DNA from 3 places in the Conexibacter sp. W3-3-2 genome. Region 3 is predicted to be linked to each of the others. Evidence: riboswitches for the same ligand, from Rfam matches in the RefSeq annotation. Region 3 holds a riboswitch; each other region holds the start of a gene.
The links. Region 3 has a riboswitch for cyclic di-AMP ahead of GKE82_RS21130 (peptidoglycan-binding protein). Riboswitches for the same ligand answer to the same signal wherever they lie in the genome.

Region 1 (9,248 bases), on a different contig from region 3:
GTCCTGTCGGGCGCCTGCGGCGATCGCCTGCGCGACCGGGTGCTCGGAGGCGGCTTCGAGCGCGCCGACGAGCCGCAGGGTCTCCTCTCGTGAGGTGGAGGGGTCGGTGATGACCTCGACGAGGGCCATGCGTCCGGTGGTGACGGTTCCGGTCTTGTCGAGCACGATGGTGTCGACGGCGCGGGTGGACTCCAGGACCTCGGGACCTTTGATCAGGAGGCCGAGCTGGGCGCCGCGGCCGGTCCCGACGAGCAGTGCGGTGGGCGTTGCGAGCCCGAGCGCGCACGGGCAGGCGATGATGAGCGTGGCGACGGCGGCGCTGAACGCGAAGGTGGTTCCGGTCCCGTCGCCCAGCCAGAAGCCGAGGGCCACGGCGGCCAGGCCGATGACGATCGGGACGAACACGCCTGAGATCCGGTCGGCGAGGCGCTGGACGGGTGCCTTGCCGGTCTGGGCGTCCTCGACCAGCCGGCTGATCTGGGCGATCGCGGTGTCGGCGCCGACCTTGGTGGCGCGGATCACGAGGCGGCCTCCGGCGTTGACGGTGGCGCCGACGACGTCGTCCCCCGGGTGCTTCTCGACGGGGACGGATTCGCCGGTCAGCAGCGACTGGTCCACGGCGCTGGAACCCGACTCCACGATGCCGTCGGTTGCGACCTTCTCCCCCGGGCGCACGACGAAGCGGTCGCCGACTGCGAGGTCGTGGATCGGGACGCGGCGTTCGTTGCCGTCCTGGTCCAGGCGCGTGGCCTCTTTGGCTCCGAGCTCCAGCAGGGCGGTGAGTGCGGCGCCGGCGCGGCGCTTGGCGCGTGCTTCGAAGTATCGGCCGGCGAGGATCAGCGTGGTGACGACGCCGACGGCCTCGAGGTAGATGTGGGAGCTGCTTGCGCTGCGGTCCAGGACGAGGTCCATGGGCATGGTCATGCCGGGCATGCCAGCGTCGAGGAAGAACAGCGCGACCACCGACCAGGACCACGCGGCGATGGTGCCGACGCTGATGAGGGTGTCCATCGTCGCGGTGCCGTGCTTGAGGTTCTGCCAGGCGGCGCGGTGAAACGGCCAGCCGGCCCAGAACAGGACGGGCGTGGCGAGCTGCAGGGCCAGCCACTGCCAGTAGTCGAACTGCAGCGCGGGGATCATCGAGAGGAGCAGCAGCGGGACCGACAGGACGGTCGCTCCGATCAGTCGGTGACGGAGGTCGCGTACGTAGCCGTCCTCGGGCTCGTCGGCGGTGTCGGCGCGTTCGGTGTGGGGCAGTCGCGCGTGGTAGCCGGCGGCGGCGACGGCCTGGACGAGGTCGTCGGGGGACGCGAGTCCTGGGTCGAAGGCGACGGAGGCCTTCTCGGTGGCGTAGTTGACGGTCGCCTGGACGCCGTCGAGCTTGTTGAGGCGGCGCTCGATGCGGTTGGCGCAGGACGCGCACGTCATGCCTTCCAGGGGGAGCTCGAGGCGCTGTTGGGTCTGGGTGGTGGTGCTCATCGCGGGACCTCCACGGTGTAGTCGACGGTGCGTACGGCGCCGTCGGTCTTGAACTGCAGGAACAGGCGGTAGCGCCCGGCGGTCGGGAACGTCGCCGCGAACCTGATCTGGTCGGTTTGCGTCGCGGTCTCCTCGAGCGGGTGGACGTGCAGGTAGGCCAGATCGCCGGCGCGGAGTGCGACGAGGTGGCCACGGGCGCCGAGGTAGGGCTGCAGGTCCGTGGCCGGGCGGCCGTTGCGGCTGACGGTGAAGGTCAGTTCGGACTCCGTGCCGGCGCGTGCGCGCGTGCTGTCCAGGCGCACGTCGAGCCCGGCGACGCGGTCGCTGCGCGTGAGGGCCACAGGCTTGGCCGGCAAAAACGCTCCGGGGGCGTTGAGGTCCGCGGCGAGGGTCCGCTTCTGGCCCTCCACGGTGAAGTCGGCGTACATGCGATAGACGCCCGGTTCGGCGAGACGCAGCGGGGTGCCCCACGTCCCGGACCCGTCCTTGGTGGGATGCAGATGCTGGAAGCCGGTCGTGTCCCGCCGGACCACGATCAGGTGCAGCTCGCGTTCGTGCGAGCGCTCGTACTCGTCGCGCAGCGGTCGGCCGTCGGGACCCAGGATCTGGAACGTCAGCCGGGCCGGGCGGCCGGGGTCGAGGGTCGTGCGGTCGACCTTGAGCGTGTAGCCGTCCTGGGAGATCGCCAGGCCCGGGGCAGGCGCCTGTGCAGACTCGGTCGCGGCTGTGGTCGACCGGTCGCTGGTATGGCCGCCGCCGTGAGGGCTCCCCTGCGCGGCGGGCGCGTCGGCAGCAGAGTGCGGGGCGGCGGTGACGGCGCCGTCGGTGGGATCGATCGCGGCGCCGGCGAGGGCCGCGCCGCCTGCGGCGAGTCCGACGGTGACGGCGAAGAGCGCGATGCGGGTCGGGGGGTTCATCAGGCGCTCCCCGTCTCGTAGCCGGCCTGGGCGACGGCGGCGCGGATCGCTGCGTCGTCGAGGTCGGTGCCGGTGACGGTCAGCGTTCCGGTGGTGCGGTCCGCATGTGCGGTGGTGACGCCCGCGAGCTCCTCGACCTCCTCCTGCACGCTGAGTTCGCAGTGTCCGCAGGTCATGCCGGTCACGGTGTAGGTGCGCTCGCTGAGTTGGGTCATGCTCGTCCTCTCGTAGATACGGGGTGGGGGTATGCAAGACGGAGGCTAGCATACCCCCTGGGGGTACTGCTACTGTTGGGTGCATGACGACGACTTCCACCACCTCGGCGCGGGGATACAGCGCGAGCAAGGACCAGCTGCAGAAGCGGTTGCGACGCATCGAGGGCCAAGTGCGCGGCGTGCAGTCGATGGTCGAGGACGACCGGTACTGCATCGATGTCCTGACGCAGATCGGCGCGATCCAGGCGGCCCTCGACAAGGTCGCCCTCGGCCTGCTCGATCAGCACGCCCACCACTGCGTCATGGGCGCTGAGGGCCAGCTCCGGGAGGACCGCACCGATGAGCTGATAGGTGCGGTCGCGCGCCTCATGCGGCGGGGGGTGAGGTCATGGATCACGGAGCCCAGAGCCTCAACCGCCTCAGCGTCACGGCGACGCTGCACTGCATGACCGGATGCCTGATCGGCGAGATCCTCGGACTCGTCATCTCGACCGCGCTGGGTTGGGGCGACCTCGCGTCGATCGCCCTGGCGGTCGGTCTGGCGTTCGTCTTCGGCTACCTTCTCACGTCCCTACCGCTCTACCGCGCAGGGATGACGATCGGCGCGATCGTGCCGATCGCCCTGGCGACCGACACGGTGTCGATCTCGATCATGGAGGCCATCGACAACGGGTTCATGGCCCTATACCCGGGAGCGATGGACGCCTATCTTGACGAGCTGCTCTTCTGGGGCCCGATGCTCGGCGGGTTCGCGATCGCGTTTCCCTTCGCGTTCGCCGCGAACCGGTGGTTGATCGCCCGCGGCAAGGGGCACGCCCTGGTGCACGCCCATCACGCGCACTGACCTGTTCAGGTCCGAACAAAGGTGAGCTTCCAGTTGTAGTCGGCGGTGTGGGCGGCGACGAGCTGGTACCCGGCCGAGGTGAGCTTCTCGACGTGGGCCAGCGGGACGGCCGGCTTGACCGGGGTCGCGAACTCGACGGCGATGATCGTGACGGGGATCCCGGAGGCGAGCACGTCGTCCAGGATGGTGTATTCGCTGCCTTCGGCGGAGATCTTCAGCAGGTCGACGTGTCCGACTCCGCGTTCGGCGGCAAGGGTGGCCAGCCGGCGGGCGGTCGCGGTGAACGCGACCTCCGTGCCGTGCATGTCGGTGGCCGAATGGGAGATGTAGCCCTCCACGCGCGGAGCGTGGAAGGTGAGCTCGGTGTCCTCGTTCCACAGCGCGTAGGGCAGGAACTCGTGACGGGGCTCGTCGGCGGCCGCCTGCGCGACGTACTCCGCGGCGGCGGGGACCGGGTCCATCGCCAGTACGCGGCAGCCGAAGCGTGAGATGAGCTCGAGGTCGAAGGTGATGTCGGTCCCGGTGCCACAGAGGAACACGACGCTGTCCTCCCGCAGCAGCGAGGCCGGGACGACGTAGCCGCCGTAGGTGGGGTCGGCGATCCCGACGAGGTCGGCACGGGGCTGGATGTCGAGCGCGGCGCGAAACCGGCGCGAGCGGTACGGCAGTCGCACCTTGTCGAGGGCGCGGTGAAGCGGGCTGGCCATGCTGGTGTTCTCCTGTGGAAGATGGAAAGGGGTCGTCGCCGCCCACCCGAGAGGATGGGGCGCGCGCCCTCGTCACATCCGCAGGATCGAGTGGCGGCCGGGGGGCCCGGCCCGCGCGCGGGGCGCCGGGACCGCCGGTGCAGGAAGGCCGCGAGGGACGGAGACCGACGACGGCCTGAACGTCCCCCCCATGCTCGTGAGTGCTGCTGCGGTCGCGCTGAGCAGCGCGGCTCCGGCCAGCGCCACGCACAGCAACAGCTCGCTGATCGCGTGGTGGTGACCGTCGCCGTGGTCGGCGACCGGAGCCGGGTGATGGATCACGACCGATGCCGCGATGACGGCGAGCACACCGAGCAACGCCCAGCGCACGCTGCGGCGCCACAGCAGGCGTCGTGTCCTGACCGGTCCCACGCGCGCAACGTACTGCAGGCCTCAGATCTCGGTGCAATACCGGTGCCGCGGCACCCCGTGAGCTGGTGCGCGCTGACTGGATCGACATAACGCCGTCCCGTGGAGTAATCTCCTACACGTCATAGGAGCGCCGAGTCCTCGCGTGTCGAGGAGCGGGGGACCCACTCACGGGGCGAATCGACCGTATGTCGTAGCGCGACTCTTTCTGCGCGAGCCCGTCAGCTAACCCCGTAGGCCGACGAAAGAGAGCCTTTGGTGCACCCCCGACGGATCACGAGCCTGACCGTGCTCGCCTTGATGACCACCGCTGTGTCTGCAGCCCCTGCCGGCGCGCAGACCTCGACCGGAGGCGCGGCGATTCCGGACCGTGCGGTGGCGTCGGTCGCGACCTGCGCATCGGGCGAGTCGTGGGCCTGCCGGGTCGGGCAGACCCTGACGATCGCCGGCGAAGGTCTCGATGGGGTCGAGCGTGTCGCCTTCCTCGGCGGGAAGGGCTCGCGCGACGACCGGTCGGCGGTGCCGGTCACCAGGTCCGCCGAGCAACTCGTGGTGACGGTGCCGCGCGGCGCTCGGTCGGGCGTCCTGCGGCTGCAGAGCCCCGCGGGCGGATCGAGTCGCACCCGGAAGCTGCGGATCTTGACGGGCGCGGCTCCTCAGGCGGACGTGACTGGTGCCGCGGCCGATCTCAAGCCCGGGGAGGCGCTGATCGCCGGGTCGCGTAAGCGGGCCGTGCTGCGGTACTCGGCGTCGGGCGCCGGCACGGTCGAGGCGGTGCGTCTGAGCGACGGCGTGGCGGTCCGTTCATGGCCGGTGCCGGCAGGGAGCGGCGAGATTCGCTGGGATGGCACGGCCAACGGCAGCGTCGTGGCCGATGGCCGCTACGAGTTGCGGCTGACCGGCCAGCCGACCGCCTCGCAGGCCAGCGCGCAGTCGCTGCTGGTGCACGACGCGATGTTCCCCATCCGTGGCAAGCACGACCTCGGTCAGAGCGACACGAACAACTTCGGCGGTGCCCGGGGACATGGCGGCCAGGACATGTTCGCTGCGTGCGGAACGCCGCTGGTCGCTGTTCGGCCCGGGACGGTGCAGTTCGCGGCGACGCAGGACCGCGCCGGGAACTACGTGGTTCTCCAGGACGCGGCCGGCCAGTCCTACGTGTACATGCACATGCGCGATGCCGCGCTGGTGAAGAAGGGCCAGAAGGTGCTGGCCGGTCAGCGGGTCGGGTACGTCGGCGAGACGGGCCGCGCGTCCGGATGCCATCTGCACTTCGAGCTCTGGACGGCTCCTGGGTGGTACACGGGCGGCGAGGGCGTCGACCCGTTGCCCGAGCTTCGTCGCTGGGACTCTTTTAGCTGAATTCCGGTATAACGGGGTGGCGATGAGTGACTTGATCGCCGCTCTCCGCCTCGCGCTGGAGCGGCTCGATGGACGGTCCGTGACAGCACGGGACCTCGCCGGGATGCTGGGGTGCCAGCAACGTGAAGTGCTTGAGGCCCTGAGCGTTGGACGCCGTCATGGGTGGGCGCAATCCGCGGGAAAGACGCTCACGGGCGCGGTGCTGTACCGACGGGTCGCCCTCGGGTCATCGGCCGCGGGTCCAGACGACGGGTAGCCCGGGTCGCGCGGCAGCAAGGGCCGCGGCGTCGTCGAACCGCCGGGCGCGAGGGTGGACGGCCCCGGTGCGGCTCCAGGCTCAGGGCCTCGTGATGGCTCAGAGCGGAAGAAGGTCGCCCTCACGGAGGAAGAGGAGCGCGACGCCGGCTCCGAGCGCGAGGCTTGCGAGCGCGACGAGGCGTTGCCCGGGAGCGGTCGGCGGTCGGGTCTCGTGGCGCGGGTCCCATTTCGGGTGGTGGTGGCGTGCCCAGTCCCGTGAGACCCGGCCGGTCACGATCCCGCGCAGCGCTGGACGGGTGGACGGCTGAATGACGGCGAACCACAGGTGGCCGCTGAGCAGGACGAGTCCCACGGTGCCCGCGGCATCGTGCAGGGTGAGCGCGCCATCGGTGCGCAAGGCGTGGTTGCGCTCGCCGAGCCACAGCAGGGCTCCGGAGAGGCCGAGCAGGCAGGCAAGCCCGGCCTGCAGCGCGGTATGCAGCTTCTGGCCGGCGTTGAAGCGTCCTTGGGGGACCCGGCGGTTTCTGAACCAGCGGCGATCGTCGACGTCGAAGTGCTCGAGGTCGTGAAGGGCTGACCGAAGGGCCCTGCGGTCGGCAACGGCCACGGTCGCCGCGATGCCGGCAAACCAGAGTGCGGCGGCCGCGAGGTGGACGGCTTTCAGCGCTGTCCGGCCGCCGGCGAGTCCACTCCAGGCCGGGACGTACAGGGCAAGGCCGGTAGAGGTCATCGCCAGGAACCCCGTTGCGTGGATCCAATGCAGGGCGCGCGCGGTGGCGCTGAACCGCGGGACGAGCTCAGACCGCATCGTCGGGGTCGATCCACGCGTCGGCGTCGTACCCCCGCTGCTCCCAGTATCCCGGCGACCGGTCGCCGGTCACCTCCAGGCGCTCGACCCATTTGACGCTCTTGTAGCCGTACATCTTCGGCACGACGAGTCTGAGCGGGGCTCCGTGCGCGCGGGAGAGTGCTCGTCCGTCCATGCGGTAGGCCAGCAGGACGTCGTCGAGGCGGGCTTGAGCGAGGGTCAGTGAGTCCACGTAGGGGCGCTCGGCGGAAACGAACCGGACGGCACGGGCGCCCGCGAGGAGCCCGGCTCGGTCAAGAATCGCTGCGACGCTCACCCCTTCCCAGCGCACGTTCTGGACGCTCCATCCGGTGACGCAGTGGAAGTCGGAGGTCTGCGTCGTGCGAGGAAGGGTGAGGAGCTCGTCGTAGCTGTAGCGGATTGGTTGTGTCACGTCGCCGTCGATATCGAGCCGCCAGCGCGACGGTTCGAACTGCGGCATGGGGCGCGAGACGGTGTAGATCCGCCATCCCGACGATGACGCGGGGACAGCGTCGCGGACGCCCTGCGGAAGCCGGCCGGTGATGGGTGAGGCCAGTCGTGCGAGGGCGTCGGTGAGCGCGTTTCCGGTGGCCAGCGTCACCCCGCCGACTGCGAGTGTTCCGAGAAACGCGCGGCGCCCGATGGGCGTCGTCTCCTGTGAAGCCGGATCGTCCGACGAACTCGTCATCACTACAGAGTGTAGGAGATGCTGTGTCTGCCGATCACCGGTTCATGAGCGTTGAGCTGGTCGTGGCGCGGATCGCTGAGATCCGCCAGTACGTCCCCGGGCCGGTTCCCGTCCAGGTGACCGACTCGCCGGTCGCCTTCTCGTCGGTCCTGGCCAGCGCGACGGCGTCTCCCCCATCGCGTTCGAACGCGGGGGATTCGGCGGCGACGTTCGCCGCTGCCGAGGTCGGCGTGCGCGAGGCCCCTCCCGGTTCCAATGACTCGCCGAGGATCGCTGAGTACCGTCGCTCTGTGCCGGGGGGTCCCGTGGGCCCGTGGTGTGCGTACTTCGCCTCGTGGGTGTCGGCGCGGGCCGGCACACCTCTTGGCGACGCGGGTCAGGGCTTTGCGCGTGTTGACGACGTATGGTCGTGGGCGTCGCGGACCGGCCGGACCCTCAAGAGGAGCGACGTCCCGAGGCCCGGCGACCTGATCTTGTGGGACGAGCACATGGGTGTGGTGGAGAAGGTCGGTCCGCGGGGCGAGCTGACCGTCGTTGAAGGGAACTCATCGGACGCGGTGTCACGCCGGAACTATGGGCCTGACGCCGGGGGCGCTGTGGGATTCGTGCGGCCTGGCGCGCGTTAGCCGGCGGGGACGCCGACGACCTGCGGGCTGGCGCAGGAGATCTGGCCCCGCAGGCGAATCCGCAGCCCGGCGAGCAGGAGCGCAACACCGGCCAGACCGAGGAGTGGCTGGACCGGTGCCCAGTAGTCCAGGGCGCCGGAGACGCCGACGAGCGCGACGATCAGTTTGTTGCAGACCGGGCAGCCGACCGCGAAGGTCGACAGCAGCGTCGCACCGGCGTTGCGGGTCGTCCCCCGCGGGCTCTGCGGGGCTGCCCGTAGATAGGTCGCCGCCGTCAGCCCGAGCAGCAGCGACGAGGCCGCCCAGACGGGCCAGTTCCACCAGAGCACCGGGGTCATTCGCGTGTAGTACGACGTCTGGATGATCCCGGTCGGGATGCCGATCACCGCGGCGGCCAGCGCCGTCCCCGCGGCGGCTGCCACCCACTGACGCAGCTGCCAGGCTCGAAAGGCGGTCACGATCACATCCTTTATCCTACATCTCGTAGGAGTAGGGAGTTAGAGGTATGCGAGCGGGTTGACCGGCTGTCCGTTGATTCTTACCTCGAAATGCAGGTGGTCCCCGAACGAGTTGCCGGTGTTGCCGACGTAGCCCATGATCTCCCCGCGGCGGACGGTCGCGCCTGTCCGGGTACCCAGGCGCGACTGGTGGGCGTAACAGGTGGCTTTGGAGGCGGTGTGCTGAATGCAGGTGTAGAGCCCGTAGCCCCCCATCCAGCCGGCGGTGGCCACGCGGCTGGCCTCTGCAGCTCGAATCGGCGTCCCGCCCGGGGCGGCGATGTCGATCCCGGCGTGCAGACGTCCCCAGCGCGGGCCGAACGGGCTGGTCAGCGGTCCGGAGACAGGCATCTGCAGCGCTCCGCCTGCGGTCGTTGTCGGCGCGGCCGAAGCACTGGCTGGTGCCTGCCGGGCGGAC
Region 2 (9,248 bases), 440 kb from region 3:
TCCGTGGCGGGCTCGGATCGGGGAGAGCAGATGCCACCAGTAGAGCGCGCCTCCGAAGGTGAACGAGACGTGTTCCAGGATGTGGATCGCTGACGATTCGACCGCCGAGTCGTAGAGCGCCGGGATGTGCCACACCCACATGACGCCGACGTAGAGCAGGATCGCGAAGACCGGACCGGCCCACCAGCCCGCCTGCCGTTCCAGCGGCTGGAGCAGGCGCGTGACGGGGCGCAGGAGGACCTTGGTCAACCCGAGGATCAGCAGGATCGGGACGACGTCGAGCAGCAGCACGTGCTGCACCATGTGCATCGCGAAGAGCTGCTCGCCCAGCGCGTCGAGCGGGGAGAACAGGGCAGTGCTGAGGCTGACGATGCCGCCGAGGAACACGAGCAGCCGCCAGATCGGCGCGTCGCGTGCACCCGACGGCGTCCGTCTGACCGCTCGCCAGCGCCACACGTAGCCCCCAAGCAGCAGTGCGACGAGCAGCGCCGGGCCGGGAGCGAACGTCCACGAGGTGTCCGGTGTCATCGCTGCCGGGCCGAGGTGTCCTCGTCGGCGCTCAGCTGAAGCTGTCCCACCGGCGCAGCTCCGGCAGCGGATCGATGCCCTCGCCGCCGGTGTACCAGCCCGGGGCGGTCCACAGCTCGAAGTGCAGGTGGCACCCGGAGGCGCGTCCGGTCTGGCCCACGTACCCGATCCGCTGGCCGGCCCGGACGCGTGCGCCCTTCTTCACGAGCGCGCGGTCGCGCATGTGCATATAGGTGTAGGAGCGGCCGGTCTTGTCCTGCAGGACGACGTAGTTGCCGGCCCGGGACTGCACGGCCTCGAACTGCACGGTACCCGGGCGGGCCGCCACCAGTGGGGTGCCGCAGCGCGCGAACATGTCCTGCCCGCCATGGCCCCGTCCACCGCCGAAGTCGTTGGTCGCCGACTGGCCGAGGTCGTGCTTGCCGCGGATCGGGAAGATCGCGTCGTGGACCTGCACGGCGGCGGAGCTCGCCTGGGACGCCGTCGGCTGTCCGGCGAGGCGCAGGACGTATCGCCCTTCGGGGACAACGGCGCCGTCGACCGTGCCGTCCCACCGCTGCTCGCCGGGGCCCGCGGCTACGGGCCAGGACCGCATGACGGCACCGTTGTCGACGCGGGCCGCCTCGACGGTGCCCGCGACGGAAGCGGTGTACTGCAGCAGCATCCGCTTGCGCGAGCCGGCGATCAGGGCCTCACCAGGTGCGAGATCGGTCGTGCCGCCGGTGACGTCGGCCTGGGGGACGGGCGTGGTGAGGATGCGCAGGCGCGCGGTCCGGCCGGACCCGCCGGCTGGGCTCACGAGGCGCAGCGGACCGCTGCGCGCGCCGCGCGGCACGGTCAAGGCCAGGGCGGTCGGCGATGCGGACGTCGGCGTGGCGGTCCGGTCGTCTTTTGAGTTCTTGCCGCCGAGGAACACCACGCGGGTCACTCCGTCCAGGCCGGTGCCGGCCACGGTGAGCGACTGGCCGTGCCGACAGGCCCAGCTCTCGCCCGACGCGCATGTCGCTGCGGTTGCGCGGGCCGGGTCGGGGATCGTCGCGCCGCCCGCGTTGGGAGCGCCGGTGGCGCCGGCGGGCGCCAGGAGCGCCACGGTGGGCGCGAGTACGACGAGGAACAGCCTGGTGTAGGTCAACGCGAATCTCTTTTCGTCTGCCTACGGGGTTAGCTGACGGACTCGCGCGGAAAAGTCGCGCTACGACACGAGGTCGATTCGCCCCAGGAGTGGGTCCCCCGCTCGCCGTGACCGGTGCCACGACGACTCGGCGCTGCTATGACGCCACAAGCGTACTACGATCCGTCGTAGACGATGACTCGATACCTCGCGATTCTCGGCGTCTGCGCCGCACTCCTCGTCGGCTGTGGAGGTGATTCGGCGTCGGACGGCAGCTCAGCGGAACCCCGTGGGCCGTCGTCCTCGGCGCTGCGCACAAAGCTCACCGAGGCGACGGCGGTCGACCTCGCCCGGTTCCCGAAGCCGGGGCAGAAGACGCTCGACGAGCTCAGCCGGTCGCTCGACGGAGCCGGCCCTCAAGTCGCACTGGGAACCAGCATCCACCCGTCGACTCGCACCCGTCTGGCGTTCGGCCTGATCGACGAGAAGACCGGATTCGTCTACGCGCCGTCCGTGGTCTACCTGGCGAAGGGCAGGAAGGCACGCGTCCTCGGGCCGTTCGCCGCGCCGGCGGACCTCCTGGTCACCGATCCGCCGTTCCGCTCCCGGCAGGCGGCCAGCGAGAAGGACCCGTTCGCGGCGATCTACGATGCGCGCGTGACGGTCGACGGCCCAGGCACCTACAACGTGCTGGTCGCCAGCGACATCAACGGCAAGCTCATCGGGTCCGGCACACAGATCAAGGTGGTCGACGGCAAGGCCGACGCGGTGCCCGACGTCGGCGAGCCGGCACCGCGGACGCCCACCGACACCGTCGAATCCGCCGGCGGCGACCTCGAGTCCATCGACACGCGACTGCCGCCCGACGACCTCCACGAGGACAGCCTTGCGGACGTCCTGGGCAAGAAGCCGGTCGCACTGGTCTTCGCGACACCGCAGCTCTGCGAGTCACGGGTGTGCGGACCCGTCGTCGACATCGCAGCTCAGCTCGAGTCCGAGTACGGGGACCGCGTCAGCTTCATCCACCAGGAGGTCTACGTGGAGAACTCGTTCGACAAGGGCCTGCGCGCGCCGCTGAAGGCCTTCAACCTGCCGTCGGAGCCGTGGCTGTTCACCATCGACGCCCAGGGGCGCGTCGCCGAACGACTCGAGGGCTCCTTCGGGTTCCGCTCCTTCGAGGGCGCGATCCGCAAGGCCCTCGACCAGTAGCGGACCTACGCGCCGCCGGCCGGCTTCTTGCCCGCGAGCCGCCGCAGCTCCTTGCGACGCTCGGGGTCGAGCTGCTGGATCGAGCGGGCGAAGTGGACCAGGACGGTGTCGCCGTACTCGTCCACGAGGTTGGCCACCTCACCGGCGGCGCGGCGCTCCTCGTAGTCCGCCCGTGTCATCGCGGCCGAGTAGTGGTCGGTCTTGCCCGAGCGGCGGCGCACGAGCAGCTCCTTCTCCGCGAGCCGGCTCATGACGGTCATCACCGTCGTGTACGCGCGCGTCTTGTCGGCGCGGGCGTTGAGCCCGTCGAGGACCTCACGGACCGTCGACTCGCGACGCGACCAGATCTCGAGCATCACCTCACGCTCGAGCTCGTGCAGTTCCGGGAGTCGCTTCTGGGGCACGGACGGAGTCTACTGCGCCACTCCAAAGCACTACAGGGCGTAGTATTGCCGGGTGCTCGTCCCCGCGCGTCTGCGTGCTCCCGCGCTCCTGGCGGCCGCCATGTTGCTCCTGCTGCCGACCTCGGCGGCCGCCCACGGGCTCGTCATCCGGGCCGACCTTCCGATTCCCGAATGGCTGTTCGGCTTCGGGGCCGCGACGGTGGTCCTCGTGACCTTCGTCCTGCTGGCGATCGCGTGGCGGACGCCCCGCTTGGAGGGTCGTGGCGACCCGCGCTGGCTGCCGACGCGGGTCGGCGCCGCGCTGACGTCCCGCGCGATCGAGGCCGTGGGCGGGGTCGTGGGAGTCCTGACCCTGGGGGTGGTGATCTGGGCGGGATTCGCGGGGACAGACACCCCGACCGCCAACATCGGCCCGACCCTCGTCTACATCACCATGTGGCTCGGGTTCGTGCCGCTCAGCATCGTCATTGGCGACGTCTTCCGCCTGGTCAATCCGTGGCGGGCGATCGGTCGCGGCTTCGGATTCGTCACCGGGCGACTCGAGATGCCAGAGCCGCTCCCGTACCCGGACCGGCTTGGAAATTGGCCGGCGGCAGCAGGCCTTCTGGCCTTCGCGTGGCTCGAGCTGGTGGCGACGGACGGCGACCTCCCGTCGAACGTCGCGCTTGCGACCTGCATCTACACGGCGGTCCAGTTCGTCGGCATGTCGCTCTTCGGCGTCCGGGCGTGGTGTGACCGGGCGGAGGCGTTCGGCGTGTACTTCAACCTGCTGTCCCGCATCTCGCCCTGGGTCCGTGACGGTCGGCGGATCGGCCTGCGGCCCCCGTTGGCCGGGTTGGCCGCACTGCCGGTTCGCTCGGGCACCGTGGCGCTGCTGGCGGTCATCATCGGGTCGACATCCTTCGACGGCTTCAGCGGTGGAGCCACCTGGCAGGACTGGACCCGGTCCCTGCTGGACACGTTCGACGGCCTCGGGCTCAGCGCTCGCTACGACCTGGAGCTGGCCTACGCCGTCGGGCTCGTGGGGGCGGTGCTCGCTGTCGCGGCGTTCTTCTTCCTGGGTGCTGCGCTGACGCGGTACGCGGCGAAGGATGACCGGAGCGTCGGGGAGATCGCGCGGCTCTTCGTCCACGGCCTGGTACCCATCGGCGCGGCGTACATCGCCGCCCACTACGTCAGCCTGCTCCTGCTCCAAGGACAGTCGCTGGGCTATCTGGCGAGTGACCCGCTGGGCGACGGGTCCGACCTGCTGGGTACCGCCACCTGGACCATCGACTACGGGTGGATCAGCCCCGAGCTGTTCTGGTACTCGCAGGTCGCGTTCGTCGTGCTCGGCCACGTTGCCGCCCTTGCCGTCGCGCACGATCGCGCTCTCGTGCTGTATCGCGACGCCGGTCGGGCGACCCGGTCGCAGGCGGGCATGCTCGCCGTCATGGTCGGCTTCACGATCCTCGCGCTGTGGCTGCTCTCCGAAGCGGCCAAGGGATAGCCGGCCCGCATGGTCCTCGCCCACGCCGGGGACGTGCTGGTGTCCATGATCTACCTCGCTCCCGTGGTCATCCTGGTCGGGGCCCTGGTCGTCGCTCGTCATCGCGACAACGGCGACGAGCTCCGCGAGTGGGACGACGAGGACGACGACCTGCTCGACCTCGGCGACGATCAGCCCTGAACGCCGGCGGGCAGCGGGCGCCGGTCGCGCCCTGACGGCGACGTCCCACGCCTCGTAGCGAGGACCCAGACGCACAGCAGCATCACGGCGCCGACCGGGAGCCCCACGCTCGCCGGGCTGTCGAGTTCGGCGGTGGTGCTGAACGCCAGCGCGTTGTTCAGGACGTGCAGTGCGATCGGTGCGGCGAGTGACCCCGTCCGCTCGTACAGCACGCACATCAGTGCGCCCAGCACGACGAGCAACGGGATCAGGGGCAGCACGTCCGGGTCCCCGAGATGGACTGCGCCAAAGAGCACACCGACGAACAACGCAGCCCCGACCGGTCCCAGCCCGTTGCGCGCGGCGCGGTAGACGAAGCCGCGGAAGAAGAACTCCTCGACCACCGGCGCGAGCACGATCACCACGACCGCCGCCGCCAGCAGACCAGCTCCGCCGCGGTCGGCTCCCAGGCGTTCCAGGGTGTCCTGGTCGCCGCCGTCGCTGATCACCAGGCCGTAGAGCCAACTGAATCCGTAGAACAGGACCGCCGCGACCGCGACGGCCACGGCCAGGTTCGTCCGCGTGACCCGGACGAGCCCGAAATCCGCCGGCCGCGGGGGGGATGGCGCACCGACAGAGCGAACACCAGAGGCACCGCGACGAGCATGAGGTCCTGCCACACCGTCGCCAAGATCGCCCCATCGGCCGACAGCCCACCCTCTGGATCGGTGACGCCGGCGGCCACGAGAATCCCTGCGCCGACACCCGCAATTACGAAGGCCGCGAACGGCGCGACGAGGCTCCACCACACGGGCCACGAATCTCGATTCACCGCCCCTACGGTACTACTACGCGCGATAGGAGATCAGGTTGGTGCGGACCATGGGCGCCGCGGGCGAGGCCACAGCGCGAGAACACCGATGGCTGCCGCGATCCCCGCGATCACCGTCGGGTGCGGGTGGCCGTCGCACCCGACGCCCGGGGCGCAGGCCGTGCTCGTCAAGATCAACGCTGCGGCCGCCGCCAGCCCGCAGACGGCGACCGCGATCCGCACGAGCTCCGCCACGGGAAGCGCACGTCGCCGGCGCCCGAGCAGGCCGTCGACACGTGCGGCGTGCACGCCGCCACCCGGCCACGTATCTCCCTCCAAGAGCGCGCCGGCGAGTGCCTGTGGGCTGGCGGTGAGCAGCGCAGCCCGGTCGGCCGCCAGTTCCCGGCGCACCTCGCACGCGTCGGCCAACCGGCGGGCGCCGCCGACGGCAAAACCCTCGACCAGCGCCCGGGCGAGCATCGCGCGCACAGGGTCACGGCGGCGCGCATGATGGCGCTCGTGCTCGAGCACCGCGACCAGCTCATGACGCGACAAGGCGTCGATCGTCCCGGTCGACAGGATGACCTTCGGGGACAAGACGCCCACGCAGCCGACGAACGGCCGTTCGTCGTCCAGCACACGTACGGCGATGCCGGCGACGGTCCGTGCTCGCGATCCACGAGCGAGAGCGGTCATCACGGCGCGCGACTCCGTCATGCAACGCTGCAGCTCGCGGCCTGTCCGGATCAGGACGACACCACCGGCTGTCGCGAGCGCCGCAGCCAGAAGGCGTACCGCGGTCGACGGATGGTGGAACGCGATGGCATCCATCGCGACGGCGACCGCCGCGGAGAACGACGCGAGCAGCAGAGCAGAAGCGGCGCCGGGCCGCAGGAGGAGGCGCGATCCACGCACGGCTGAAACTGTACGGGGTCTACGTGCCGACGGCGGACAGCAGCCACAGGCCCAGACAGGTGTACCCGACCATGACGGCCAGCATCCAGTACTGCGACCGCACCGCGTCCCGATGGCTGCGGAAGATCACCAGCGACCGGTCGTGCGCGAGGACGAGGCCCGCGACGTGGCCGGCGATCAGGGCCCCGACCTGCACGTACCAGATCACCGACGTCGACACGGCGTTCAGATCGACACGGGCGTCCGCGGTCCCCAGGAGGTCCGAGCCGGTCGCCAGCGGGTCGGAGATCATGAACGCCAGCGCCTGACCTTGGAAGATCACCAGGCTGAAGTAATGCGCCACGACGTAGGCCAACGCGATGGGTACGAGACTGTGGGCGAAGCGCTCGCCGAGCTTCCCCTTGTCGACCCCGGGTCGCAGGGCGGCCATGCCCGAGACTGCAATCGCGTACAGCCCGGCGATGAGTGCGACGCAGAAGGCGAGACCGAGCGTGTCCACCACGGCGCGCGCGACCTCGGCGCCGAGCCCGACGTCTCCCAGCCACGACACGACGTCGGGTGAGATGGTGGTCCACAGGCCTCCCTGGGAGGCGCCGTCGAAGCTGGTCGTCCCGATCATCGCGCAGAGCACCGCGAGGGTCCCCCGGGGAGTGGCGACCTGTGCGAGCCCGGCGAGCGGGAGCCGGAAGCCGACCCGTCCGTCCTTCCACCAGACGGGAGCCATCGCGGCGATGAGCGAGAACGCGACGGCGAATCCGTCGGCGTTGCGCAGCCAGTGCTCGATGCCGTAGCGCCGCATGCCCCACAGCTGCGCCGCGAAGTACCCGACCGCGAGGAGCGCGACGACGCGCGGCTCGTCGCCGAAGGGTGCGACCAGCTCCACCCACGCGAAGAGCACGATCGTCGCAGCCGCAGGGAACCGTCCCAGGCGCGGCGGATACACGTGCGTGGCGCTCACCTCGCTGAACCGCAGCGCTCGAGCCACGGCGCGCCACGGACTGATCGCGCGGAACACGTCGCCCAGAAGCAGCGAGAGGGCGGGCGTTGCGACCCAGAAGACGACGTAGACAGCGGTCGGAGCGAGGTTGCGTGCCGCATCTTGCTCGCCGAAGACCCCGGCCACGACCACCAGCATGAACGCGAGGACGCCCGCGGCTCCGGCCGCCGCCTCCAGCCAACGCGGGACGGTCAGGCTGCGCGTCGGCGTGGGCACCTCGCCTTCGAAGCGCGTCCGGCTCCATCCCACCGACAGTCCGGCGAACGAGACGACGAGCACGACCGCGGCAGTCCACGCGAAGAGCCACTGCGGAACCGGAAGGTCCAGCCGCCCGACCAGGCCATGGGCCGAGGCCACCGGCGGAACGGTCAGGGCGACCGCGCTCAGCAGCAGAGCGCCGACGATGACGCCACGCGTCGGCGTCACGGATCGATTCGCAGCTCGGCGATCGGCACGGCGGAGTTCTCGAGCTCGAGCTCAAAGATCCCGGTGATGTCGGCCTTGAACGTGAACCGCGCATCACGGCCCGGCGCGACGGCCTTCTCGATGTCGTAGCCGTGAAGGTGCGCGTTCTCGCCGCGGTCGCTCTTGACGACAAACCGGACCGTCTCGTCCTTCTTCGCGCGGATCTTCTGGACGCCGCCGACGGGGGCGAGGTTCTTGACCTCGACGACTTCCGGCTCCGGAGTCGGTTCCGGGGTCGGGGCAGGTGTCGCTGCCGACTCCGGTGCCACCGTGCCGCTCGGCTGCGGTGTGGTGACGGCGGGTTGCGTCGCCGACGTCTCCGACGCGCCGTCGTCGTCGGAGGGCCGCAGCGCCACGAAGGCGCCGATCAGCGTCGCGAGGGTGAGCATGACGACAAGGAGGCGTGAGGAGCGAGACATGCAGGACCCTTCGGTCGAAGACGCCCTGAATGTACTACGCAGCGTCGTTCGGAAGCGCGAGCCCGGTCGCCCGACGAGCAGTCCGGCGTGCGCTCAGCTCGGCGGACCTGCGGCGACGTCGGTGCACAGTCGCCGCACCTCTTCCAGGAGCACGGACAGTCCGGGCTGCTCCATCGGCCAGTGCTCGCAGCCCTCGAGCCCGGCGAAGCGCTTCGCACCCGGGATCTCGTCGAGCACGGACCGCGACCAGACCACAGGAGTCCACCGATCGGCCAGGGGATGGGCGAGCAGTACGGGACAGCGGTCGAAGTGCGCCGGTTCGACGGCCGGCTGGAAGGTCATCCACGACCGCATCAGCCCGAGGGCGACGCGGCGGCCGCCGCCCTGCGGGTCACGCCGGCAGAGCGCATTGATCGCTGGGACCGACGACATCCGCTCGATGGGAGCCAGCAGCGGCATCGGCATCCGGACGGGATCGGCCGCGGGTAGACGCAGCGCCCAAGCCGGCGTGGGGAAGCGACCGGCGCCCCGGCGGACCTCCGCGCGGCGTGGATCCATGAGCGTCGTGGCCGCGACCCCGTCGATGACGCCTGGGGGCGCTGCGGCGGCTGCATGGAGGGCGAGCATCCCGCCCATGCTCAGACCAAAAAGCACCACTCGTCGCCCCTTGGCGTGCTCCACCGCAGCGAGGTCGGCGGCCAGGGCGACCCAGTCGTCGTACCGCACTGAGCGGGCGTCGCA
Region 3 (9,248 bases):
CCGGGACGCCGAGCGGCTGCGCCGGGACGCCGAGGACGACGTCCGGCGCGCGACGGTCATCGGGGTCGCGGGCATGGTGCTCGCCACGCTGCTGCTGTTCGCGCTCACCTCGTACCTGACCCGCTACATCGTCGTGCCCCTGCGGCGCGTCAACCGTGCGGCGTCCGCGCTCGCCGGCGGCGACCTCGACGCGCGCGTCGCCGAGGAGGGCGACGCCGAGCCGGTCGAGCTCGCCCGCTCGTTCAACGCGATGGCCACGAACCTCCAGGCCACCCAGGCCCGGCTCGAGGAGCAGAACGCCGCGCTGGCCGCCGAGACCCGACGGATCGAGGTCGCCTCGCGCGTCAACCGCGCCGTCCTCGACGCGACCCCCGACCCGATCGGCCTGCTCGACCGTGACGGGCAGCTCGTCGCCGAGAACGCCGCGATGGCGACGCTCTGGCAGCGCCACGCGCGCGTCGACGCGCCCGGCCTGGACCCCGACCGCGAGGTCCGCGACGAGGCCGTCTTCGACGAGCGCACCTACCGCCGCTACGCCGCGCCCGTCCGCGACAGCGAAGGGGAGCGCATGGGGCGCCTCGTCGCGCTGCACGACATCACCTCCGAGCGCGAGTCCGAGCGGCTGAAGGACGAGTTCTTCGCGCTCGTCAGCCACGAGCTGCGCACGCCGCTGACGTCGATCATCGGCTACCTCGAGCTCGTCCGCGACGAGGAGGACGACCTGCCCCCGGACGCGCGACGGTTCCTCGGGGTCGTCGACCGCAACGCCAACCGGCTCCTGCGCCTCGTCGGGGACCTCCTGTTCGTCGCCCAGGTCGAGGCCGGGCGACTGTCGCTGGAGCGCACCGACGTGACGCTCGCGGCGGTCGTGACGCAGAGCGCGGAGGCGGCGCGGCCGGCGGCCGAGCGCGGCCGCATCGAGCTCGGCGCTGACCTCGCCGACGTGCCCGCGCTCGCCGGCGACCCCGATCGGCTCGGGCAGCTCGTCGACAACCTGCTGAGCAACGCGCTGAAGTTCACGCCCGAGGGCGGCCACGTCACCGTGGCGCTGCGCGACGACGGGGACGCCGCGGTCATCGAGGTCGCCGACGACGGCGTCGGCGTCCCCGCCGGGGACCAGGTGCACCTGTTCGAGCGCTTCTACCGGTCCTCCAACGCGGTCAGCGCCGCGATGCCGGGCGCCGGGCTCGGCCTGGCGATCTGCCGCACGATCGCCGAGGCGCACCACGGCACGATCGCCCTGCGCTCCACCGAGGGCGCCGGCACCACCGTGACCGTCCGGCTGCCGTACGACCCGTCCGGGAGGGCGTCGTGAGCCTCGTGCTCGTCGCCGACGACGACCGCGACATCGTGCTGCTCGTGCAGATCGCGCTCGAGCGGGCCGGGCACGAGGTGGTTGTCGCCCACGACGGGGAGGCCGCCTGGGAGGTGGTCCGGGACCGGACCCCGGACATCGCCGTGCTCGACGTCATGATGCCGCGCCTCGACGGCCTCGCGCTGACCCGGCGCCTGCGGGCGCACCCGCCGACCGCGACGCTCCCGGTGCTCGTCGTCAGCGCGGCGGTGCAGGACCGCGACCTGCGCGCCGCGCGCGAGGCCGGCGCCGACGGGCACGTCCGCAAGCCGTTCAGCCCGAAGTCGCTCGTCGCGCAGGTCGACGCGCTGCTGCGCCGCTGAGCCGGCTCAGGCGTCGGGCGCCGACGGCCGCCAGCGGTAGCCAAAGCCGCGGACCGTCTCGATCGGCCCGTCGTCGTCCCCGAGGACCGCGTGCAGCTTGCGGCGCAGGTAGCCGACGTAGAGCTTCACCTGCTCGCCGGCGACGCCCCCGGTCGCGTCCCCCCCACACGAGCTCGAGCAGCTGGTCGCGGCTGAGGACCTGGTCGGGGTGCCGCACGAACGCGGTCAGCAGCCGGAACTCCAGGGGCGTCAGCGACACCGGCTGGTCGAGCACGCGGACCTCGGCGTTGGCCACGTCGATGCGCACGAGCGCGTCCTCGTAGGTCTCCCGGGGTGCCGCCTCGGCGGCGCGGCCGGTCGTCGAGGCGCGGCGCAGCAGCGCCCCGATCCGGGCGAGCAGCTCCTGGCGGCCGAACGGCTTGGTGACGTAGTCGTCGGCGCCCGCCTGCAGGCCCCGGACCTTCTCCATCTCGCCGGCGCGCGCGGTGAGCATCAGGACGGGCACGTCGGTCATGTCGCGGATCCGCTCGAGCGTCGCCCAGCCGTCGAGGCCGGGCATCGTCACGTCGAGCACGATGCACTCGGGCCGCGCGTCGAAGAGGACCCGCAGCGCCTCGCGGCCGTCGGCCGCCTCCCGGACCGTCATGCCCGCCCGCTCGAGCATCTCGCGCAGGAGGCCGCGGACGTCGGGCTCGTCGTCGACCACGAGGATCCGGGCGCCGGTCATACCCGTCTCATACCAGACGCTCGCACCGTTCCCTCCCACGGATGGAACGCTGACGGCCGTATGGCGAGGGTCGCGATCTTCGAGCCGGTGCAGGAGACGCGGGAGCTGCTGGAGCGCCTGCTGCGCCGTCACGGCCACGAGACCGTCACCGCGGACGCCGCCCTGGACCCCGCGGACGCCGACGCGCTCGTGTTCGAGGCGGGCTGCGCCTCCGGGGTCGCGCTGGCCCGGCTGCTGCGCGCCGCCCGCCCGGACGTCGCGCTCGTCGCCTGCAGCCCGGTGCCGCAGCCCCACGGGGTCGCCGGGCTCGCACCGCTGGAGCTGCTGGTGCAGCCGTTCTCCCCCGCCCAGCTGGGGCGGGCCGTCAGCGTGGCGCTCAGTCGTCCTGCGACGGCCGCGAGCGCCCGCGCTTGATCTCGCCGCGGCGCGCCTTCGCCTCGACGCGACGGCGCTTGGACGCCTTCGTCGGGCGGGTCGGGGTCCGCGACCGCGGGACGTGCAGGCCGGCGGCGATCCGGGCGGCGAGCCGCTGGAGCGCGAGCTCGCGGTTGCGGGCCTGACTGCGCGCGTCCTGGGCGACCGCGCGGACGACCGGCCCGACGCGCTCCAGCAGCCGCGCGCGCTGCGCGGCGCTGAGCGTCGCCGAGGCGCGCACGTCGAAGGCCACCTCGACCCGGGAGGCGGTGACGTTCGCGTGCTGGCCGCCGGGCCCGGACGAGCGCGAGACGCGGACGACGATCTCCTGCGCGGGGATCGTCAGCGCGCCGCTGATGCGCAGGTCGTCCGGCACGGGCTCACTCCGGCAGCGCCCACTGCTGCGCGCAGCCGTGGACGACGGTCCGGACGATCTCCTCGACGTCGTCGGTGACGACGAACAGCGCGGGGTCGTCGGCGGAGATCAGCGCGTCGTCGACGAGCCGCCCGCGGATCCAGTCGACCAGCGGCGACCAGAAGTCGACGCCGACGAGGACCACGGGGAAGTTGTCGATCTTCTCGGTCTGGATGAGGACGAGCGCCTCGAACAGCTCGTCGAGCGTGCCGTACCCGCCGGGGAAGACCACGAACGCGCTGGAGTAGCGCACGAACATGACCTTCCGCGTGAAGAAGAAGTCGAACAGCAGCCCGATGTCCTGGTAGGGGTTCGGGGCCTGCTCGAACGGCAGGACGATGTTGAGGCCGACCGACGTGGCGCCGGCGTCCTGGGCGCCGCGGTTGGCCGCCTCCATGAGGCCGGGGCCGCCGCCGGTGATGATCGCGCAGCCGGCCTCCCCGAGCCGCCGGGCGGTCTCGCGGGCCAGCGCGTACTCGGGCGCGTCCTGCGGCACGCGCGCCGACCCGAAGATCGAGATCGCGCGCCCGAGGTCGGCGAGGGTGCGGAAGCCGGTCTCCAGCTCCTCCGTGGCGCGCGCGGTCCGCTGCCCGTCGTCGAGGTCGGCGCGGACCGTCGGCAGCTGCGCGCCGAGCAGCTCCTCGTCGGGGCTGCGGGGCGCGCGGGCGGGGACGTCGGGGAGGCTCATGCGACCGCGGAGGCTATCCGTCGCGGCGCGGCCCGTCGCCGGCGGCGGCGAGCAGCGCGTCCGCCTCGGCGCGCCGCCGCTGGCTGACGAGCCGGCCGATCGCGACGCGGTTCGTCGCGACCTGCCCGTAGAGGAGCCGGCGCACCGGGCCGGGGAGCGCGCGGGCGCCGAGCCCCGCTGCGCGCCCCGTGCGGCCGCGCAGCAGCGGCGCCACCATCGGCGCCACGTCGCCGCCGCTGCGCAGGGCCTGTGGCGGGTCGCCGGCGCGGTGGGCGTGCGCAGCACGGAGGCGGTCCTGCGGGGGCACACCCGCCGCCTCGAGCAGCGCCTGGCCCTCTGGCGACTGGATCGTGCGCGGCACGATCGAGCCGGCCGGCACGTGGCGCAGGATCCACGCCACCGACCAGCGGCAGAAGCCGCAGTCGGCGTCGTACAGGACCGTCAGGGCGCGATCGCTCACGCCCCGGAGCGTAGATGACCGCCGCAGCGGGCCCTCGGGCCTAGAGACCCTCGGGGTGGCGGACCTCGTAGCCCTTCGTCGGGCGGCTGGAGGTGTGCCAGCGCGAGCCGCCGTCGTCCTTCATGCCGCTCGTGTCGAAGCGGATGCCCGCGACGACCGCGTACATGTGGCCGCCGTTGGCGTAGATCGTGATCCACTGGCCGGGGCCGTCCTCGCCCCAGGTCTCGTAGCCGCCGGACGGCATCGAGGACTTCACGAGGCCCGCCTTGTAGAGCGCGTAGCTCACGGAGCCGGAGCAGTCGTAGCCCTTGTCCTCCCACTTGCCGTGACCGCCACCGTAGATGTACGGCTTGTGCGAGATGGCGTTGCCGGCGGCGATGAAGTCCTTGACCGCCTGCGGGGCGTTCGCGGGGGCGATCGCCTTGCCGTCCGGTCCGACCTTCGCGCGGTCGCCGGGGGCGAGCTCGAGCGGCTGCGCGCCGACGGCGGCGTTCGGGCCGGCGTCGAGCTGGCCGCGCAGGACGGCGATGTCGTTCGCGTCGACGATTCCGTCGATCGTCAGGCCGTTGCCGCGCTCGAAGGTCCGGACGGCCTTGTAGGTGCCGGTGCCGAACTCGCCGTCGATCGTCGTGCGGGTGCCGGTGCGGGTGAGGAAGTCCTGGAGCATCTTCACGTCACGGCCGCTCATGCCCCGCTTGACGGGGATGCGCTCGCCGAGCCGGTCGGTGCTCGCGTTGCCCTGCGAGTCGAAGCCGCCGGAGGCGAGGTTCGCGCCGCCGCCGGTGGTCGCCTTGCGCAGCGCGGTGACCGTCTTGCGGCCGACGGTGCCGCTGGCCTCCAGGCCGGCGGCCCGCTGGAACTTCTGCACCGCGGACTTCGTGCCCGAGCCGAAGACCCCGTCGGTCGACGTCTTGATGCCGATCTGCACCAACAGCTTCTGGAGCTGCTTGACGTCCGCGCCCTTGGCGCCGACGCGCAGGGCGCGGTCCCCGAGCTTGGAGGACGCGGCCGACGCGGTCGCGGCCTGCGCGACCGGGACGACGAGGGCGGTGCCCGCCCCCACGCCCACGCAGGACGCGACGACGGTGACGGCGATCTGACGGAGACTTCCGGTACGGCGGCGGTACGGCTTCGGCACGGCAGGTAACCCTTTGCTCTCGACGCCTACGGGGTTAGCTGTCGGGCTCGCGCTGAGTGCTGCGCTACCCGGGTGGTTCCCGGGATTCGCCCCCGACCGATCGCTCGGTCCGTTGGGTCCCCCGTCCCGCTCCACTGGCGTGGGGCGAGCTCGGCTGGTTGCTGTTCGGCTGGGCGGGAAGGCTACAGAATCCCGCGGCGGGGGGTTACGTCAACCGACTCCGGGACCCGGAGCATCGGGCTGCTGCTGGCGCAGCACCGCGTCGGCGACGGCCAGGGCGACCTCCGCGCGCGACCGCAGCGAGTCCTCCAGCACGTGCTCGTCCGGCGCGTGCGCGCCGCCCCCGAGCGGCCCGAGACCGTCGATCGTCAGCGGGATCACGGTCGCGAGGTGGCTCGCGTCGCTCGCGCCACCGCGGGACGCGGGCACGATCGGGCGACCCAGTGCCGCGCCCGCGCGCGCGAGGACCGGCGCGGCGGGCTCGCGGGCGTCCATGCCGGGCCAGGCGCGCAGGTTGCGCACGGCGAGGGTGGCGCCGCCGACCTCGCGCGGGATCGCCGCCATCACCGGGTCGAACGCGTCGAGCCGGTCGGCGCGGACGTCGCAGAGCAGCTGCCCGCCGGCGGGGACGACGTTGAGGGCCTCGCCGCTGTGCAGCACGGTCGGCACGGCGGTCAGGCGGTCGGAGCCGGCCGGGTCGTGGTGCGCGGCGACGACGCGGGCGGCCTCGGCGAGCGCCAGGAGGGCGTTGCGGCCGTCGTCCGGACGGGCGCCGCTGTGGGCGGCGACGCCGGTGGCGGTGATCTCGAGGGTCCCGGCGGCCTTCCGCCGCACGACGACCGCGTCGCGGCCGTCGGCGTCGAGCTCGCCCGCCTCGAAGCACAGGCAGGCGTCCCAGCCCGCGAAGCGCGCGGCGTGGGCGAACGGCGCGGTGCGCCACTCCTCGTCGGTCACGAGCAGCAGCGCGACCTCGGCGAGCTCGTCGCGGCGGTCGTGCGCAAGTGCGCGCAGGACGCCGAGCGCGAGGACGTCGCCGCCCTTCATGTCGATCGCCCCCGAGCCGCGGAGCGCCCCTGGACGTCGGGGTCGGGGTGCAGCGGCTGGTGGAGCTCGTGCGAGATCACCGTGTCGACGTGCCCGACGAGCACGATCCGGCGGGATCCGGTGCCGGGCACGCGGATCAGGAGGTCGTCGGCGTTGCCGGCGGTCGAGCACGTCAGGCGCTCGACGAGCGCGTCGGCGGGCAGGTCGGCGGTGAGGGCCGCGACGCACCGCTCCGCGCCGGCACGGTCGCCGGAGGGCGAGCTGATGCCCACCAGCGCCTCGAGTTCGTGGACGGCCGTGGCGGCGATCCGGGCGGCGTGCGAGCGGGTCCAGTCGGGCATGCGAGGGGCGTACAGTAGATCCATGGGCCATCTCTCCGTCGGTGACGCCGCCCCGGACTTCACGCTCCCCGGCACGGACGGCGCCTTCACCCTCTCCGAGCACCGCGGCCGGCGGGTCGTGCTGCTCTTCTACCCCGGCGACGACACGAGCGTCTGCACGAAGCAGTTCTGCGACTACCGCGACCACGCGGAGGACCTCGCGGCGCTGCCGGCGGTCGTCGTCGGGATCAGCGGCGCCGACAAGGCGTCCAAGGACGCGTTCCACCGCAAGTACGACCTCAACGTCCCCCTGCTGGCGGACGAGGACGGCGCGGTCGCCGCCGCCTACGACATGGACTCGAAGGTCATGGGCGTCAAGCGCGGCACGGTGATCGTCGACGAGACCGGCACGGTCGCGTACGTGCACAGCTTCCGCTTCGCCCTGAAGTACAAGACGGTCGACGACCTGCGCGAGATCCTCGAGCAGCTCCCGGCCCCCGGGATTCCGTCAACCTGAGCGCCGGCCACCGAGCAACCCTCGACCACGGGTCGAGGGTCGGTCGCGGCCGCGAGGTGACCACGGGATCGCCGACGCCCGCTCGGATCCCCGGGTCACCCTGAACCCTCGAGCACTGATCGAGGGTTGAGCGCGGCGCGCCGGGCGCCATAACCCCGCGGTCCCCTCCCACCCGGTCCGCCACCACGCCCGAACTGGGTGATCGGGGACCCAGATATGGCATCCAGATCACCCAGAACGCCCGGGGCGGGGCGGCGCGGACGGCGCCGGGCCGCGCTTGGCGGTGCTGGCCGGCGCGGCCCCGGCGCGACCGTGCGCACACCCCGCACGCCCCGCCAGACCGGGCCCACCCGCCGACCGCGCCCGAACTGGGTGATCCGGGCCCCGGATATGGCACTCGGATCACCCAGAACGCCCCCGGGCGGGGGCCACGACGACGTGCGCCCCGGCAGAGCCGGGGCGCACGGTGCAGCGTGAGGTGGGGCGCGCGGGTCAGGCGCCGAGCACGGCGGCGAGGCGGGACTCGATCGCGCCGGTGACCTGCTCGCGGATCGGGCCCTGCTCCAGCCGCTCGACGGTCGCCTCGAGGAAGCCCTCGATGACGAGCCGGCGGGCCTGCGCGGTCGAGAGACCGCGGGAGCGCAGGTAGAACAGCTGGTCCGGGTCGATCTGGGCGATCGCGGCCGCGTGCGTGCAGCGCACGTCGTCGGCGAGGATCTCCAGGCCCGGGATCGCGTCGGCGTGCGCCTTCTTCGACACGATGAGGTTGCGCGACTCCTGGAAGGCGTCGGTCTGCTGGGCGCCCTCGTCGACCTTGATCATTCCGCGCCAGACGGTGGACGACCGGTCGTTGAGGATCCCGCGGAACGCGAGGTCCGACGTCGTGTTCTCCGCCGCGTGCTCCTGCAGCGTGTCGACGTCGAGGTGCTGGCGACCGCGCGACGCGTACGCGCCGGTCACCGAGGCGTGCGCACCCGGGCCCGACAGCGTCGTCTCGAGGAACACCTTGCCGTTCTTGGAGCCGAAGCCGAGCGTGACCCAGTCGACGTGCCCGTCGCGGGCGACCTCCGCCCGCTGCGCGCCGAAGACCCAGGTCTTCTCGTTGAGCTCCTGCGCGGACACGTAGCGCAGCCGCGCGTTCTGGCCGACGATCAGCTCGACGACCCCGTTGACGAGCCCGTCGGCCTCGTCGTCGGCGCTCACGAGCTGGTCCCAGACCTCTGCCTCCGCGCCGTCCTCGAGGACCACGAGCGTGCGCGTGTAGAGCGCGCTCCCGGCCTGCTCGTGCACGGCGGTGACGAGGATCGGGGCCTCGATCTGCACGCCGCGCGGCACGTACACGAAGACCCCGTCGCTCCAGTGCGCGTCGTTGCGCGCGACGAACGGCGAGTCCGCGACCAGCGTGCCCAGATGGCGCTCGACGAGCTCGGGGTGGCGCGCGGCCGCCTCGGCGATCGGCAGCACGATCGGGCCCTCCGACGTGGCGTCCGCGCTCGAGGCGACGGCGCCGCCGCCGACGCGGACCGCGCCGTCGAAGTCGAACACGGAGCGGTCCGGCGCCTCACCCGACCGCGCCGGAGCGAAGCCGTCGAGGTCGAGCCCGTCGATCGGGGTGAACTCCCAGCCGGGGACGCCGCGGAAGCTCGGGAGCTCCAGCTCGCCCGCCCGCTCCACCGCGCCGACCCGGCGGGCGGTGAGCCAGTCCGGCTCGGTGATCGCGGTGGCCATCTAGCCGATGCTCCCTTCCATCTGCAGCTCGATGAGGCGGTTCATCTCGACCGCGTACTCCATCGGCAGCTCCTTGACGATCGGCTCGATGAAGCCGTTGACGATCAGCTTCGCGGCCTC

Region 1: another riboswitch for cyclic di-AMP. It lies ahead of GKE82_RS30450 (peptidoglycan DD-metalloendopeptidase family protein); the one in region 3 lies ahead of GKE82_RS21130 (peptidoglycan-binding protein).
Region 2: another riboswitch for cyclic di-AMP. It lies ahead of GKE82_RS19000 (M23 family metallopeptidase); the one in region 3 lies ahead of GKE82_RS21130 (peptidoglycan-binding protein).

The regions. Positions count from the first base shown of each region.
Region 1 covers NZ_WLYW01000003.1:123,248-132,495, forward strand. The annotation lists gene GKE82_RS25435 (cation-translocating P-type ATPase) at 1-1,479, opposite strand, end outside; gene GKE82_RS25440 (hypothetical protein) at 1,476-2,396, opposite strand; gene GKE82_RS25445 (heavy-metal-associated domain-containing protein) at 2,396-2,611, opposite strand; partial or broken gene GKE82_RS29445 (metal-sensitive transcriptional regulator) at 2,695-2,991, shown strand; gene GKE82_RS25455 (DUF4396 domain-containing protein) at 3,057-3,455, shown strand; gene GKE82_RS25460 (FkbM family methyltransferase) at 3,461-4,162, opposite strand; gene GKE82_RS25465 (hypothetical protein) at 4,235-4,573, opposite strand; cyclic di-AMP (ydaO/yuaA leader) riboswitch at 4,692-4,825, shown strand; gene GKE82_RS30450 (peptidoglycan DD-metalloendopeptidase family protein) at 4,859-5,932, shown strand; gene GKE82_RS25475 (cytochrome b/b6 domain-containing protein) at 6,288-6,998, opposite strand; gene GKE82_RS25480 (molybdopterin-dependent oxidoreductase) at 6,988-7,707, opposite strand; gene GKE82_RS25485 (CHAP domain-containing protein) at 7,752-8,333, shown strand; gene GKE82_RS25490 (hypothetical protein) at 8,330-8,791, opposite strand; gene GKE82_RS25495 (M23 family metallopeptidase) at 8,831-9,248, opposite strand, start outside.
Region 2 covers NZ_WLYW01000001.1:3,966,218-3,975,465, forward strand. The annotation lists gene GKE82_RS18995 (cytochrome c oxidase assembly protein) at 1-528, opposite strand, end outside; gene GKE82_RS19000 (M23 family metallopeptidase) at 560-1,660, opposite strand; cyclic di-AMP (ydaO/yuaA leader) riboswitch at 1,663-1,803, opposite strand; gene GKE82_RS19005 (hypothetical protein) at 1,835-2,848, shown strand; gene GKE82_RS19010 (BlaI/MecI/CopY family transcriptional regulator) at 2,854-3,252, opposite strand; gene GKE82_RS19015 (fenitrothion hydrolase) at 3,578-4,741, shown strand; gene GKE82_RS19020 (hypothetical protein) at 4,751-4,921, shown strand; gene GKE82_RS19025 (CPBP family intramembrane glutamic endopeptidase) at 4,912-5,466, opposite strand; gene GKE82_RS19030 (M56 family metallopeptidase) at 5,766-6,626, opposite strand; gene GKE82_RS19035 (fenitrothion hydrolase) at 6,646-8,049, opposite strand; gene GKE82_RS19040 (hypothetical protein) at 8,046-8,477, opposite strand; gene GKE82_RS19045 (alpha/beta fold hydrolase) at 8,601-9,248, opposite strand, start outside.
Region 3 covers NZ_WLYW01000001.1:4,407,227-4,416,474, reverse strand. The annotation lists gene GKE82_RS21165 (ATP-binding protein) at 1-1,315, shown strand, start outside; gene GKE82_RS21160 (response regulator transcription factor) at 1,312-1,677, shown strand; gene GKE82_RS31650 (hypothetical protein) at 1,684-1,806, opposite strand; partial or broken gene GKE82_RS31645 (response regulator transcription factor) at 1,880-2,341, opposite strand; gene GKE82_RS21150 (hypothetical protein) at 2,465-2,818, shown strand; gene arfB (alternative ribosome rescue aminoacyl-tRNA hydrolase ArfB) at 2,781-3,194, opposite strand; gene GKE82_RS21140 (TIGR00730 family Rossman fold protein) at 3,199-3,921, opposite strand; gene GKE82_RS21135 (DCC1-like thiol-disulfide oxidoreductase family protein) at 3,935-4,381, opposite strand; gene GKE82_RS21130 (peptidoglycan-binding protein) at 4,422-5,519, opposite strand; cyclic di-AMP (ydaO/yuaA leader) riboswitch at 5,527-5,676, opposite strand; gene GKE82_RS21125 (M20/M25/M40 family metallo-hydrolase) at 5,730-6,563, opposite strand; gene GKE82_RS29155 (hypothetical protein) at 6,560-6,904, opposite strand; gene GKE82_RS21120 (peroxiredoxin) at 6,927-7,400, shown strand; gene sufD (Fe-S cluster assembly protein SufD) at 7,893-9,128, opposite strand; gene sufB (Fe-S cluster assembly protein SufB) at 9,129-9,248, opposite strand, start outside.